Regions from separate parts of the Streptomyces sp. NPDC001270 genome, predicted to be linked through region 2. Evidence: riboswitches for the same ligand, from Rfam matches in the RefSeq annotation. Region 2 holds a riboswitch; the other holds the start of a gene.
What was found. A riboswitch is a leader RNA that binds a small molecule or an ion and turns the genes downstream of it on or off. The one in region 2 is predicted to bind glycine.
Positions count from the first base shown of each region.

Region 1: it holds a riboswitch for glycine, as region 2 does, so the genes downstream of both, gcvP (aminomethyl-transferring glycine dehydrogenase) here and gcvT (glycine cleavage system aminomethyltransferase GcvT) in region 2, are expected to answer to the same signal.

Region 1 covers NZ_JBIAXM010000059.1:5,623-13,200, reverse strand. The annotation lists gene gcvP (aminomethyl-transferring glycine dehydrogenase) at 1-1,518, opposite strand, end outside; glycine riboswitch at 1,693-1,788, opposite strand; gene ACFY2B_RS43865 (PRC-barrel domain-containing protein) at 1,903-2,274, shown strand; gene ACFY2B_RS43860 (DNA polymerase IV) at 2,755-4,152, opposite strand; gene ACFY2B_RS43855 (MerR family transcriptional regulator) at 4,278-4,856, opposite strand; gene ACFY2B_RS43850 (bifunctional nuclease family protein) at 5,214-5,687, opposite strand; gene ACFY2B_RS43845 (MerR family transcriptional regulator) at 5,796-6,533, opposite strand; gene ACFY2B_RS43840 (FHA domain-containing protein) at 6,577-7,467, opposite strand.
Region 2 covers NZ_JBIAXM010000010.1:262,253-269,830, forward strand. The annotation lists gene ACFY2B_RS19385 (ABC transporter permease) at 1-873, opposite strand, end outside; gene ACFY2B_RS19390 (enhanced serine sensitivity protein SseB C-terminal domain-containing protein) at 1,246-2,034, opposite strand; gene ACFY2B_RS19395 (enhanced serine sensitivity protein SseB) at 2,435-3,226, opposite strand; gene ACFY2B_RS19400 (AAA family ATPase) at 3,293-3,970, opposite strand; glycine riboswitch at 4,148-4,253, shown strand; gene gcvT (glycine cleavage system aminomethyltransferase GcvT) at 4,452-5,579, shown strand; gene gcvH (glycine cleavage system protein GcvH) at 5,687-6,064, shown strand; gene glyA (serine hydroxymethyltransferase) at 6,079-7,341, shown strand; gene ACFY2B_RS19420 (L-serine ammonia-lyase) at 7,422-7,578, shown strand, end outside.

The DNA.
Region 1 (7,578 bases), on a different contig from region 2:
GCCGCGGTCCAGCGCGTAGTCCCGGTCGGCCAGCTTGCGCAGGTAGCGCAGCATCGCGGTCTCGGAGCGGTGCTGCTGGAAGACCGGATGGGTCAGGAACTCGTCGGTGCGCAGCAGCGCCTGCGGCAGTGCGTCCTCGGTGGCCGCGTCCAGCGCCTCGACGTCACCCCGCACCCCGAAGGCGGCCCACACGGCACCGACCCGGGCCCGGGTGGTCGTCTCGTCGCACGCGATGGAGACGTGGTCGGGATCGACGAGGTGCAGGTTGACGCCGTTCTCCCGCGCGTCGGCGACGATCCGCTCGGCGCGGCCCGTGGCCTCGACCGTCAGCGTGTCGAAGTAGGCACCGTGGACGGTCCTGAAACCGCCGCCGGCCAGGCCCGCCGCGAGGATCGCCGCGTAGCGGTGGGTGCGTCGCGCGATGGCACGCAGCCCCTCGGGACCGTGGTAGACGGCGTACATGCCCGCCATCACCGCGAGCAGCACCTGCGCGGTGCAGATGTTGCTGGTGGCCTTCTCCCGCCGGATGTGCTGTTCCCGGGTCTGCAGGGCGAGCCGGTAGGCCCGGTGTCCGTCGGCGTCGACGGAGACGCCCACGAGGCGGCCCGGCAGGCTGCGCGCGAACTTCTCGTGCACGGCCATGTAGCCGGCATGCGGCCCGCCGAAGCCCATCGGCACACCGAAGCGCTGGGTCGTACCGACGGCGATGTCCGCACCCAGTTCGCCCGGCGACTTCAGGAGGGTGAGGGCGAGCAGATCGGCGGCGACGGTGACGAGCGCGCCGAGCTCGTGCGCCCGCTCGATGACCGGCTCGAGGTCGCGTACGGCGCCGGAGGCGCCCGGGTACTGGATCAGTACGCCGTTGATCTCCCGCTCGGCGATCCCGGCCGGGATGCCCTCGTGCAGGTCGGCGACCACGACCTCCACGCCGGTCGGTTCGGCGCGGGTGCGGATCACGGCGACGGTCTGCGGCAGTGTGTCCGCGTCGACCAGGAAGAGGCCCTTCTTGTTCCTGCCCATGCGCCGGGACAAGGCCATCGCCTCGGCCGCGGCCGTGCCCTCGTCGAGCAGGGAGGCACCGGACGTGGGCAGTCCGGTGAGGTCGGCGACCATGGTCTGGAAGTTCAGCAGGGCTTCGAGCCGGCCCTGGGAGATCTCCGGCTGGTAGGGCGTGTAGGCCGTGTACCAGGCCGGGTTCTCCATGACGTTACGCAGGATGACGGGCGGCGTGAAGGTGCCGTAGTAGCCGAGCCCGATCATCGAACCGAGGACCTGGTTGCGGTCCGCGAGGGAACGCAGCTCGGCCAGCACCTCGGCCTCGGTCCGGGCGCCCGGCAGATCGAGCGCGTCGGCGTTCTTGATCACATCCGGCACCGCGGCGGCGGTCAGCTCGTCGAGCGAGCCGTAACCGACCTGCGCGAGCATCTTCTCCCGCGCCTCCTGGTCGGGCCCGATGTGCCGCTGCTCGAAGGGGGTGCCCTGTTCGAGCTCGGAGAGCGGAGTGCGATGGGCGGTCATTGCGGAGGCCTCCTGGTCTGACGACCTTCGAGGGGCGCCCCGGCGCGGGCACCCCGACGGCCTCCCCCTCTGTCATCTCGACCTGAGAGCTTCACCGTGCCACCCGAGGCGTCACGGCTTTCCCCGTCGGTGAGAGCGGGAACCGTCGGCACCCGCCCTGCTTTCCAGAGTGACCTCGCCCGTGCGGTACGTGTGCCTGAGAGATTCCGGGGAGGATTTGCTCCTTCGGCGCCTCGGACGATGTCCGGAGGACTCTCCCGCACGGGATCAGCAGCCAACTGCCAGCCTACCAGCGACGCCATCGGCAGGACCTTCGAGTGGCCGCCGCCTCGTTTCTGCTCTTTTGTAGTGCTTACGCATGATTGCGACCAATGAGGAGGGACCGTGCAGACCGACATCGATCCGCGCAACCTGATCGGCCGCAAGGCGTTCGACCGCAACGGCACCAAGATCGGCACCATCGACGAGGTGTACCTCGACGATGCCACGGGAGTGCCGGAGTGGGCGGCCATACGGACGGGCCTGTTCTCCAGGGACGCCTTCGTCCCCCTTGAGCCGAGCGAGCTGATCGAGGGCAATCTGCGTGTCCCCTTCGACCGCGCCCTCATCAAGGACGCCCCCGACTTCGGCGTGGGCCGCCATCTCTCCCCTGAACAGGAACTCCAGCTCTACCACCACTACGGCCTGGACGTGGCGGCACCGTCACCGCAGCCCGACCACGACTTCGGCAGGCTGGCGGGCCAGGACGAGACCTGATGCCACCCCGGGCATCCTTCCCCCACGGCCTCACGCCTGTACGGCCCAACGCCCCCGTTCCCTTCCATGTCACCCGTCGTCCGTCCCCGGTCTCGGCACCGCCCCTTCGGCACGCCCCACCCCATCGGGTACGTCGCTCACCGGATCCGTCGCATCGTGCCCCTCCCAGCACACCGCCGTCTCCGCCCGCCTCGACCCCGGGCGGAGACGGCGGTGCGGTCGCCCACGCGGAGCGTCCCTTCCGTCTCCCCCGGCACGGAAAGCCCCGCCCCTCCCCCTGCCTGCCCCGTTCACCACCACCTGGTACGCGCCGGACCCCGTGCCGGCACGCTCGGACGGCCCGAGGGCTCGGCCCCTCGTTCCTCGGTCCCCCTTCTCCCCCGGCTCGCTCCCTCAGCCCTCCCAGCCCCCTTTCCGCCCCACCCCGCTCGCCGGGCCCTGTTCAGCCGCGCTCACCCCGCGGCCCTGCCCGGCTCCACGTCAGCGGGTCCCCCGCGACGACGGCGACGGCGACCCCACCACCGGTCCGCCCTCAGCCCCCTCCGCTCCCCCGGACAACAACGGCAACGGATCCGCGGGCTCCAGATCGGGATCGTCGACCCGGAACGTCCGCACCCGGCCCGGCTGCGAGACGGGAGTCTCGAATCGCACCGTGACCCGGCCGAGTCCGCTGCCCTGCACCCACCCGTGCCCGTACTCGGTGTGCCGCACGTCGTGCCCCGCGGCCCAATGCCGTTCGGCCGCCGTCGGCCGCTCCTCGACGGGCTCGGCCGCCGTCTCCTCCGATGCCGCGTCGGCCGCCTCCTCCGCCGCCTGGGCGAACAGGTCCTCCTGGGTGTAGTCGGCGAGACCGGAGACGCCCACGCCGAGCAGCCGCACCCCGCCCGTCGTGTCCACGGACTCCAGCAGCCGCATCGCCGCCTCCCGCACCACCGCCGGATCGTCCGTGGGCCCCCGCAGCGTCTCCGACCTGGTCAGCGTGGAGAAGTCGTACCGCCGCACCTTCAGCACGATGGTCCGTCCCGACAGTCCCGCCGCACGCAGCCGCCGCACGCACCGGCCGGCCAGCCGCTGCACCTCCAGGCCGACCCGGAGACGATCGTGGATGTCGACGTCGTACGTGTCCTCGACGGACACCGACTTCGTCTCCCGCTCGGCCACCACCGGCCGCTCGTCGTGCGCCAGCGCCATGGCGTACAAGGCGTGCCCGTGGGCCTTGCCCAGCAGGCGCACCAGCTCGTCCTCACCGGCCTCGGCAAGCTCCTCGACCGTCGAGATCCCGGCCCGCCGCAGGTGGTCACCGGTGGCCGGTCCCACCCCCGGCAGGGTCCGCACCGGCAGCGGAGCGAGCAGCGCACGCTCGGTGCCCGGTTCGATCAGCAGCAGGCCGTCGGGCTTGGCCCGCTCGGAGGCGATCTTCGCGAGCATCTTCGAGGCGGCGAGCCCCACCGAGCCAGTGAGTCCGGTACCGGTCCGTATGTCCGCGCGCAGCTTCGCCCCGGCCCGCCTGGCCGACTCCTCGTCCCAGGCGGTGTCCCCGGCCTCCAGGTCCACGAACGCCTCGTCCAGACTCAGCGGCTCCACCAGCGGGGACAGCTCCGCCAGCAACGCCATCACCTGCTCGCTGACCGACCGGTACAGTCCGAAGCGCGGAACGAGGTAGGCGGCATGGGGGGCCAGCCGACGCGCCTGGGCCATGGGCATCGCCGAGCGGACCCCGAAGGTCCGTGCCTCGTACGAGGCGGTGGCGACCACCCCGCGCGGCCCGAGTCCGCCCACGACGACGGCCTTCCCGCGCAGGCTCGGCTTGGACGCCTGCTCCACCGAGGCGAAGAAGGCATCCATGTCGAGATGCAGGATCGTGGGCACGTTTCGCACATCTCCGATGCTGCACCACGGCACTGACATCGCCCCGCCGCCGGACGGCGACACGGCCCCGGATCCCCTGAGGAAGGCCGCTCGGACCGCCCCGGCCATGCCCTCCAGGCGCCCGTTCGGGCAGCTCAGACCGCCCGGTTGCGCCGCCTGGCCAGCTCGTCCGCGGGATTGTGCCCGACCAGGGTCTCCCCGGTGTCGATGCGCTCTCCGTGCAGCTGGGAGAGCGCACTCTCCACATCCCGCCAGACCACGCCCACGGCGATCCCGAAAACGCCCTGACCGCCCTGGAGCAGGGCGTGGACCTCGTCCGGCGACGTGCACTCGTAGACCGTGGCACCGTCACTCATCAACGTCAGGCGCTCCAGGTCACGGAAACCGCGTTCCCTGAGGTGCTGGACGGTGCTGCGGATGTTCTGCAACGACACGCCGGTGTCCAGGAACCGCTTGACGATCTTCAGGACGACGACGTCGCGGAAGCTGTAGAGGCGTTGCGTACCCGATCCGTAGGCGGGTCGCACACTGGGCTCGACAAGACCCGTGCGGGCCCAGTAGTCGAGTTGCCGATAGGTGATGCCGGCCGCCGCGCAGGCCGTGGGCCCCCGGTAACCGATCTGTTCGGACGTCATGGCCGCCGCCCCTCCACCACTGAGTACGGCCGTCGGCCGTTGCGGGGCGTGATCGGCCGCGCCGCTGCCGGGAGGGATGGACTCCCCGCTGGAACGGAGCCGTGAGTTCGAGGGAGCGAACGGACCACTCTCCCCGAAACCGTGTCCGGGGGCACCCCCAGCCGTACCGTCGCCGCTGCTTCTCACGCCGACCTCCGTCCTTGACCTGCCTTCACGACGGTAGGCAGTCACCAGGGGTGCGTCAACGATCGCCACACTCGGCACGCCGAGTGATAATCACCCTAGGAGTGGTTTCCCGTACCCCACCGCGGGGAAAGGCTAGCCGAATGCACTCGCGGGGGTTCGAAGGACGCTCTCAAAGGCCCCTGGCAATTGCCCCGGCAACGGCTCGTCACGGGCCGTGCACCGGCCCGGCGCCGGCCGCGAAGGGTCGGCTCACTGGCTGCTGGTACCGAAGTCCTCGGGCGAGATCTGGTCGAGGAACTCACGGAACTTCTCCACCTCGTCCTCCTGCTCGTCCGGAATGGCGATGCCCGCGTCGTCGAGCACCGTGTCACTGCCATAGATCGGCGTTCCCGTGCGCAGGGCCAGCGCTATGGCATCGGACGGGCGGGCACTGACCTCCACGCCGCTGGCGAACACCAGCTCCGCGTAGAAGACGCCCTCACGCAGATCCGTGATGCGCACTTCGGTGAGCTCCTGGCCGACGGCTTCCAGCACGTCCTTGAACAGGTCGTGGGTCAGCGGCCGTGCGGGAGCCATCCCCTGCTGGGCGAAGGCGATCGCGGTCGCCTCCCCCGGCCCGATCCAGATGGGGAGGTACCGGTCGCCGCCCACTTCACGCAGGAGCACGATCGGTTGGTTGGAGGGCATCTCGACCCGGACACCTACGACATCGAGCTCGTTCACACAGCAACCCTAGGCCGTGCCCGGGACGTTTGGGTAGTCGGGCAGAGAACGGGTGCACGATCCGGCCGCCGGAACGCCGTACCGTTCGCCGGCGGACCGGCGCGCCGTTCAGGGCAGCCGGACGCCCAGCGCGATCTTCACCAGCGCCGTGTGCAGCCTGACGGTGAGCGCCGCCAGCTCCTTCGTACGGGCCTCGGCGTGGGCTCTGGTCTGCGGGTTCCGGTGGCGCTTCAGCGGGGCCACCACTTGGTCGACGAGGCCCGCCTCGCGATCGGCGGCGGCCTTCATCACCCGAAGGTGACGCGGCTCGATCCCGAACCGTCCCAACTCGGAGACGAGGGAGGCCACGGTGACCGCCTCCGCGTCGTACACCCCGTCCTCCAGTGGAGCGACGAGCCCGTACGATTCCCACTCCTTGAGATCGCTCTCGTCGATCTCCGCCGCCGCCAGCAGCTCGGCACGTCCGATCCGGGCCGGCGCGGGCCCCTCGACGGGCTCCAGGACGTCCTCGCCGTCCCGCTGGCGCCCCACCACGGGAAGCTGCACGGCCTCGCCGCGCTCCATGGCGTCGAGGTGCTCCCGGATCACCTTGAGCGGCAGGTAGTGGTCCCGCTGCATCCTCAGGACATGGCCCAGACGCTCGACGTCCCCCGCGCTGAACTTGCGGTACCCCGAGGGGGTCCGCTGCGGCTCGACGAGGCCCTCCGACTCCAAGAAGCGGATCTTGGAGACGGTGACCTCGGGGAACTCGCCACGCAGCACGTTCAACACCGCGCCGATGCTCATCAGCCCGCTGTCCCTGGCTGCGATACCGTGCCCGGCACCGCCACGCGGTGATTGAAGCATGGACCTTCCCTGGAGTTCCCCCGGACCCGGTCCGGGGGAACGGTCAGATGCCGTGCCGGCTCGCGTAGAAGACCAACCGGTACTTACCGATCTGCACCTCGTCACCGTTGGACAGACCGACCTGGTCGATCCGCTCCCGGTTGACGTACGTGCCGTTCAGGCTGCCCACGTCCGCCACCGTGAACGAACCGTCGGCGCCGCGCCGGAACTCCACGTGGCGGCGCGAGACCGTCACGTCGTCCAGGAAGATGTCGCTCTGCGGGTGACGGCCGGCCGTGGTCAGGTCCCCGTCCAGCAGGAAGCGGCTGCCCGAGTTCGGGCCGCGGCGGACCACCAGGAGCGCCGAGCCGACCGGCAGCGCGTCGACGGCCGCCTGCGCCTCCGGAGAGAGGGACGGCATCTGCGTCTGCCCGGTGACCTCGGCGTCGTACGCCTCCAGACCGGAGATGGAGATCGTGGACGTCGTCTCCGACGACCGCTCCGGGGCGACGCCCGCACGCAGGGGCGCACCACAGTTGGAACAGAACCGGGCGTTCTCCGCGTTCCGGTTACCGCACCTCGTACATACCAGGATCGACATGGACGGATCCTCCTGCCGCGGCTGCCCCACCGGGGCGTTGGACGCGTACGGGCCGGGGGTAAACCCTCCACCCGTACTTGAGGTTGACGGTTGCCCGAAACCTATGCCGCCGGACTGGGCAGGGTCAACAGACGGCGCGCCCTGACCTCCGGAAATGTCACCGCCCGGGCCAGCCACCTGGTCCCGGAACATCGGGCGCTGGCCCTCTGCGTCAGGCTGTGCACGATGGCGAGCGGTCGCACTGCCGCCACCCTCTCGCGCGCTCTTGCCGAACAACTTCGCAAACAACTTCACGGGCGATTCCCCTTGACCGAAACAGACCCGCCCGTGGGGCAGGACGAACCCTGATTCCATACACCGGTCGACCCGGACATCCTCACAACGTCCGTATCCACCAAACAGTTTCCACCACGCACCGAGCCTTCGATGCGCCGACCCCCCGCAACCTCATGCCCCTGCCGGACC
Region 2 (7,578 bases):
CGAAAGCATCTGCCCCCAGGAAGCCGTGGGCGGCTTGACGCCCACGCCCAGGAAGCTGAGTGCCGCCTCGGTGAGGATGTTGGTGGGGATCATCATCGTCGTGTACACGATGATGGGCGCGACGAGGTTGGGCAGCAGCTCCTTGAAGAGGATGTACAGCCGCCCGGCGCCCAGCGATCGGGCGGCCTCGACGTACTCCCGCTCGCGCAGGGACAGCGTCTGGCCGCGCACCACGCGTCCGATGTAGGGCCAGCCGAAGAAGCCGATGACCAGGATCATCACGAACACGCGCACGCTCGTGCCGGTCAGTCCCAGCATGTTGTTCGGCATGACGGAGACGAGGGCGATGATGAACAGCAGCTGCGGGAAGGCCAGCAGGCCGTCCATGACCCGGCTGATGACGGAGTCGACCCAGCCGCCGAAGAAGCCCGCGAGGATGCCCAGGACGGTACCGAGGATCACGGCCACGACCGCCGACAGGAAGCCGACCAGCAGCGAGATCCGGGCGCCGTAGAGGATGCGGGCGAAGATGTCGCGGCCGTTGACCGGCTCGACGCCCAGCAGGTGGTCCCCGCTGATGCCGCCCAACGAACCGGTGGGCGTGCCGAACAGAGGGTCGATCAGGTTCTCGTGGTAGACGTCGGGGTCCTGCCCGACGAGATTCGAGATCACGGGCGCGAGCAGGGCGATCACGATGAGCGCGAGGACAACGATGCCGCCCGTCAGGGCGAGCTTGTCCCGCTTCAGGCGTTCCCAGGCGATCCGCCCCAAAGAGCGCCCCTGTACGGCCTTCGCGTCAGCGCTGACAACCGCCGCTTCCTCGGCCGCACTAGGGGCCGCTTCCGCGGTCGGCTCGTGCAATGGTGCCGTCATCTGGCAGGGACCCCTCTCAACCGGCGGTAGCCGGGCCGCACTTGCCGCGGTGGCGGCATGATCCAGTCCGTCGTACACATAGGGGCGGCAGGCCCCTTGGTGCCGGAGTCTTCAACGCATCGGCGATCCGTTGCCAGACTTGGCGGCGAAAGGATGCGCAAACGTGATGCTGTCTGCGAGGTTCCGTTATCCGGACGGTGGGTAACGGGGGTCGGACGAGGAGAAGTTGCACTAAACGGACAGTTGTTGTCTTTCCGGTCCGCTCTACACGCGAAGATCTCTTACTGACGTCTTGTCAGCGATCTTCGTGCATACTGTCCGTCACCGGCTCAGGTCCGCCGCCGATCACGTCCGCCGCGCGGCGGTATCCGGTCAGTACCTGCCCTGGACCGGTGGATAGCCGTACCCGCCCGCGGGGGCCTGCGGCGGGGCGGCGTGCGCCTCACGGTCGTAGAAGGGGCGGGCGCCGGCCCGCATCCACATGACGACCGGATCGTGCTCGTCGGTCATCGCCACGGTCGACACCGGCAGCCCGTCCGGTACGGCGCCGATCGACTGCTGCATCATCGCCCGCACCGAGTCCACCGCGGGCGGCGAAGTGTCGTACACGTCCAGCCCGATGGCCAGGTAGGGCGCGCCGAGGGCCGGCTGCACCCAGGCGCGGCGCAGCGAGCGGACCACCGGGGTGCGGTGGGCGTTCTGGGCGAGCAGGGCGTAGAACTGCGGGATCTCGATGCCGGGTTCCGACAGCCGGAGCGGGCCGGCCGGCTGGCGGTCCAGGCCCGTGGCGATGCGGCGCAGATCGAGCCAGGGGATGCCGACGCCGCCGCCCGGAGCGTGCGGGTTGAGCCAGATGCCGTAGTGGTCCGGATAGAGGGTGCGGGCCACGTCGAGCCCGTCGACCACCTCGTACGAGCGGTTCCAGCCACTGGCGGACAGCTCCTGGGCGGAGGTGACGCACGGGGCGTAGCCGTAGCCGTCGACCTCCATGGTTCCGTACTGGGCGTCGGGGGAGCCCGCCTGACCGTGCCACAGGAGCATCCAGACCTGGCCGGAACCGGGTGTCGCGAGCGCGCGCAGGAGCGCCTCGTAGGCGTCGTAACGCCCGGGCGTGACCTGGCGCAGCGTGTGCTCGACGCTGCCGCTGAGGCTCGCGCTCACCTGACTTACCGCCTCTTCTTCGACTACCCCGCGTTCGGGAGACAGCTTAAGCGTCCGGTGGCCCGGGGCTCCTTGTTCGCGGGCGGGTGCGTGGTGGGTGTGTGGTCGGTGCGTGGCAGGCCGGGCAGCGCTCCCGAGGGGCGCGGGGCGGTGCCGGTGTGCGGCTCCGGCGCGCGGGCGTGTGTGCGGCCCCGCCTCGCGGGCGCGCCCGGCCACGGCGTCGCCGCGGCCGCCCGGTGACCGGCCGGTGTCCGGCGCCGCCGCGGGCGACCGGCCGAGGCCCGGTGTCGGGCGCCGGAGCGGCCGACGACCGGCGACCGGCGCCCCGGCAACCCGCGGTGCGCCCGACCGGCGACACGCCCCACCTGCGGACGTCCCCGCCCGGCCGGCGCGGCGCCGCCTACTGGCCGTGCTGGTAGAAGGGCCGCACGTGGCCCCTGAGCCAGTCACCCACCGGGTCCTCGGCGACGTCCAGCAGGACCAGGTTGACCGGCCACCGCACCGGGACCTGCGCCAGCGCCCGGCCCAGGGCGGCCAGCGGCAGTTCCCGCAGATCGCCCTCCCACTGGGCGAGTTCGACGCCGACGAACAGCACCGGGTCCGCCGTCTCGACGGCCGCGAGGCAGCGGCGGGCCGTGCGGATCACGCCGGTCGCCGCGAACTCGGCGGAGGCGGCGGACAGGAAGTCGACCGGGTCGTCCTGCCAGTCCGGTTCGAACAGCCGGACCCGGCCGCCGCTCGTCGGGCCGTCCAGCGCGGTGTGGTCCGCACGGCACAGTTCGGCCACCGCTTCCGGCGGGAGCGGAAGGCCGACCACCCCGCCCGCGTTGACGGCGATGCCGACCTGCGGGGGCAGGCCGCGGGCGAACTCCACGGCGGGCGCGATGGTGTACGCCAGGTGGGCGCCGACCACCTGACGGAACTGTTCCTCGGAGCTGAAGACCGGGACGTACGCCTGGCCCTCGATGTCCACCGTCGGCAGGTCGAGGGGGCCGCTGTCCGGGCCGCCGCCCTCCGGCAGCGGGATCCAGAAGAAGCTGCGGCCCAGGACCTCGACGATCCGGCCGCCTGCCGACGGGACGCCGAGGGAGGCGGAGAGCACCTCCTCCAGTTCGTTGCCTGGCCATCCGCCGTGCGGGTGGGGGTGTGCCTGTGCCGGAAAATCCGCTGGGAAGTCCGCCGGGAAGTCCATCTGCCTACCGCCTGCTGGAAAACACTGCTGTGGCTGGAAAGGCTAACGGGTACCGGTGACAGGCCCTCACCCCGCGAAGCCGATCCGGTGCAGCACGTCCGCGGCGTCCCGGTCGAGCAGCACCGCCGAACCGCAGCCCGCGGGCGGCTCGCCCCGCTCCACCGCGCGCAGCAGCCGGGCGGCCGCCCTGCGGTGGCGCAGGAAGGCGTAGCGGGAGACGCCCCGGCCGCGGTCGCGCTGGCCGTCGCGGGCCGTGGCGGGCGGGACGTCGAGCAGGATCAGGTGCAGCGTGCCGCCGCGTCGCCGGGCCTCGCGGGCCAGCCAGCCGCGCACCCAGGACTGGGTGCCGCAGTCGTGCACCACGACGCCCCCGCCGGTGCGCAGGGCGCGGCGCAGCGCGGCGTAGTGGGCGAGGCGGACCAGGGGGCGGTAGAGCGTGTACGGGAGGAAGCGCGGGAGCCGGGCCTCCCAGCGGTCCCGGGTGTCCTGGGAGTCGACCCTGACGGCTCCGCCGCCCTGGACCGTCCGATCCATCAGGGTCGACTTGCCGCTGCCGGGCAGGCCCGTGACCACGGCCAGGTCGTGGCGGCCGAAGTGCAGGGCGCGTGGGCTGCGGCCGGACCGTTCGCGCAGGTCGCGGACGACCGGCGCGGGTCGCCCCGCGCACCGTCCGACGGCCCGGCCCGCGGGCTTCTCGGGCAGCGCGAGACCCGTGGTCGTGGCGTACGACGTGGTCCTGTTCACCGTGATCGTCCTCCCCTTGGGGTCTGGACATCCCCATCCCCGTCAAGTGTAAAGAGAAGGTAATGCGCGATGCCTCACCGTGCCGTGCGCGTTCTGCCACAGACCGGTCACGGATCCGGTCTGCCGTGCGGCGGCGAGGCGTGCAATGATGAGCCCGCCAACTGCATACCGGCCGCTTGAATCCGCGCGGGAGAGTTCCCAGCAGTCCTGCTAGTCCTGCTGGGACGCCGAAGGAGCAAGTCCCTCCCTTGAATCTCTCAGGCACCGTCACCGCGCGGGCGAGGCACATCTGAAAAGCGGGCCGCTGTCCGGTGGCTCCACCCAAGGTGCAAGCCGTGACCGCCGTACGACGTTGCGTACGCCGCCGGTCATGGCGAACCTCTCAGGTTCCGATGACAGATGGGGAGGACCTTCCCCGCCCTGCCCGCGTTCGGCCCCGCCCGCGCGGGCGACCCCCATCGCCCTGGGAGACGACCGACCGATGAGCAGCACCGAATCCCCTCGTCCACGGCGTACCGCGCTGGACGCCCTGCACCGCTCGCTCGGTGCGACGATGACCGACTTCGCCGGCTGGGACATGCCGCTGCGCTACGGCTCCGAGCGCGACGAGCACCTCGCCGTGCGGACCCGGGCGGGGCTTTTCGACCTCTCGCACATGGGTGAGATCACCGTGACCGGCCCGCAGGCCGCCGCGCTGCTGGATCACGCGCTGGTCGGCGACATCGGCGCCGTCAAAACCGGCCGGGCCCGGTACACCATGATCTGCCGGGCCGACGGCGGCATCCTGGACGACCTGATCGTCTACCGGCTGGCCGAGCGCGAGTACCTGGTCGTCGCGAACGCCGGCAACGCCCAGGTGGTGCTCGACGCGCTGGTGGAACGGTCCGCGGGCTTCGACGCGCAGGTCCGTGACGACCGCGACGCCTACGCCCTGATCGCCGTCCAGGGCCCCGAGTCCCCCGGCATCCTGGCTTCCCTGACCGATGCCGACCTGGACGGCCTGAAGTACTACGCGGGCCTGCCCGGCACCGTCGCGGGTGTGCCCGCGCTGATCGCCCGTACCGGCTACACCGGTGAGGACGGCTTCGAGCTGTTCGTGGCGCCGGGCGACGCGGAGAAGCTCTGGCAGGCGCTGACCGAGGCGGGCGCCCCGGCCGGACTGGTTCCGTGCGGGCTGTCCTGCCGGGACACGCTGCGCCTCGAGGCGGGCATGCCGCTGTACGGGCACGAGCTGTCGACCTCGCTCACGCCGTTCGACGCCGGACTCGGCCGGGTGGTGAAGTTCGGCAAGGAGGGCGACTTCGTCGGGCGCGAGGCGCTGCTGACGGCCGCCGGGCGGGCCGAGCAGAACCCGCCGCGGGTGCTGGTCGGTCTGGTCGCCGAGGGCCGCCGGGTGCCGCGCGCCGGGTACCCGGTGGTCGCGGGCGGCGCGGTGATCGGCGAGGTCACCTCCGGTGCCCCCTCCCCCACCCTGGGCCGGCCCATCGCCATGGCGTACGTCGACGCGGTGCACGCGGCGCCGGGCACGGCGGGCGTCGGCGTGGACATCCGCGGCACCCACGAGCCGTACGAGGTTGTGGCGCTCCCCTTCTACCGGCGGCAGAAGTAGAGACTGGCCCCGGTCCGCTGTGATGCCGGGCACACTGCCCCGTCCACCTGCGCCTTCCCCCTTCCCCCCGTCATCAGCACTCCCCCGCGTACAGGAGAATTCAAGCCATGAGCAACCCCCAGCAACTGCGCTACAGCAAGGAGCACGAGTGGCTGTCGGCCGCCGCGGACGGCGTCTCGACGGTCGGCATCACGGAGTTCGCGGCGAACTCGCTCGGTGATGTGGTGTTCGTCCAGCTCCCGGAGGTCGGCGACGCTGTGACCGCGGGCGAGACCTGCGGCGAACTGGAGTCGACCAAGTCGGTGTCCGACCTGTACTCCCCCGTCACCGGCGAGGTCACCGAGATCAACCAGGACGTCGTCGACGACCCGTCACTGGTGAACTCGGCCCCCTTCGAGGGCGGCTGGCTGTTCCGGGTGCGCGTCGCCGAGGAGCCGGCCGACCTGCTCTCCGCCGCCGAGTACGTCGCCTTCACCACCGGCTGAGGAGTCCTGGCCCCATGTCGCTGATGAACACACCCCTGCACGAGCTGGACCCGGACGTGGCCGCCGCGGTCGACGCCGAGCTGCACCGCCAGCAGTCCACCCTCGAAATGATCGCCTCCGAGAACTTCGCGCCCCTCGCGGTGATGGAGGCGCAGGGCTCGGTCCTCACCAACAAGTACGCCGAGGGCTACCCGGGCCGCCGCTACTACGGCGGCTGCGAGCACGTCGACGTGACCGAGCAGATCGCCATCGACCGGGTCAAGGAGCTGTTCGGCGCCGAGTACGCCAATGTGCAGCCCCACTCGGGCGCCTCCGCCAACCAGGCCGCGCTGTTCGCGCTGGCCCAGCCCGGCGACACGATCCTCGGCCTGGACCTGGCGCACGGCGGCCACCTCACCCACGGCATGCGGCTGAACTTCTCCGGCAAGCAGTTCGACGTGGTCGCCTACCACGTCGACGAGGCCGGTCTGGTCGACATGGCCGAGGTGGAGCGGCTGGCCAAGGAGCACCGCCCGAAGGTGATCATCGCGGGCTGGTCCGCGTACCCGCGGCAGCTGGACTTCGCGGAGTTCCGGCGGATCGCCGACGAGGTCGAGGCGTACCTGTGGGTGGACATGGCCCACTTCGCCGGGCTGGTCGCCGCGGGCCTGCACCCCAACCCGGTGCCGTACGCCGATGTCGTCACCTCCACCACCCACAAGACGCTGGGCGGCCCGCGCGGCGGCATCATCCTCGCGAAGCAGGACTTCGCGAAGAAGCTGAACTCGTCGGTGTTCCCGGGCTTCCAGGGCGGCCCGCTGGAGCATGTGATCGCGGCCAAGGCGGTCTCCTTCAAGATCGCGGCCTCGGACGGGTTCAAGGAGCGCCAGCGCCGTACGGTGGACGGCGCCCGGATCCTCGCCGAGCGGCTGACCGCGCCGGACGCCCGTGAGGCCGGCGTGAACGTGCTGTCCGGCGGCACGGACGTCCATCTGATCCTGGTCGACCTGCGCGCGTCCGAACTGGACGGGCAGCAGGCGGAGGACCGCCTCCACGAGATCGGCATCACGGTCAACCGCAACGCCGTCCCGAACGACCCTCGCCCGCCGATGGTCACCTCGGGCCTGCGCATCGGCACGCCCGCCCTCGCCACCCGCGGCTTCACGGCCGAGGACTTCACCGAGGTCGCGGACGTCATCGCCCTGGCGCTGAAGCCGTCGTACGACGCGTCCGCCCTGGCGGCACGCGTGCAGGCCCTGGCCGAGAAGCACCCGCTCTACCCCGGCCTGGGCAAGTAGTCCCGCCGCACGGGGTGCCGCGCACGCGCGTCCCGCACCGCGGCACCCCGTCACGCACCACCCCGCATGGAGGAGTCACCGTGGCCATCTCCGTCTTCGACCTGTTCTCGATCGGCATCGGCCCGTCCAGCTCCCACACGGTCGGCCCGATGCGCGCGGCCCGCATGTTCGCCGCGCGCCTGCGCAACGAAGGTGTGCTGGACTCCGTGGCGTCCGTACGCGCCGAGCTGTACGGCT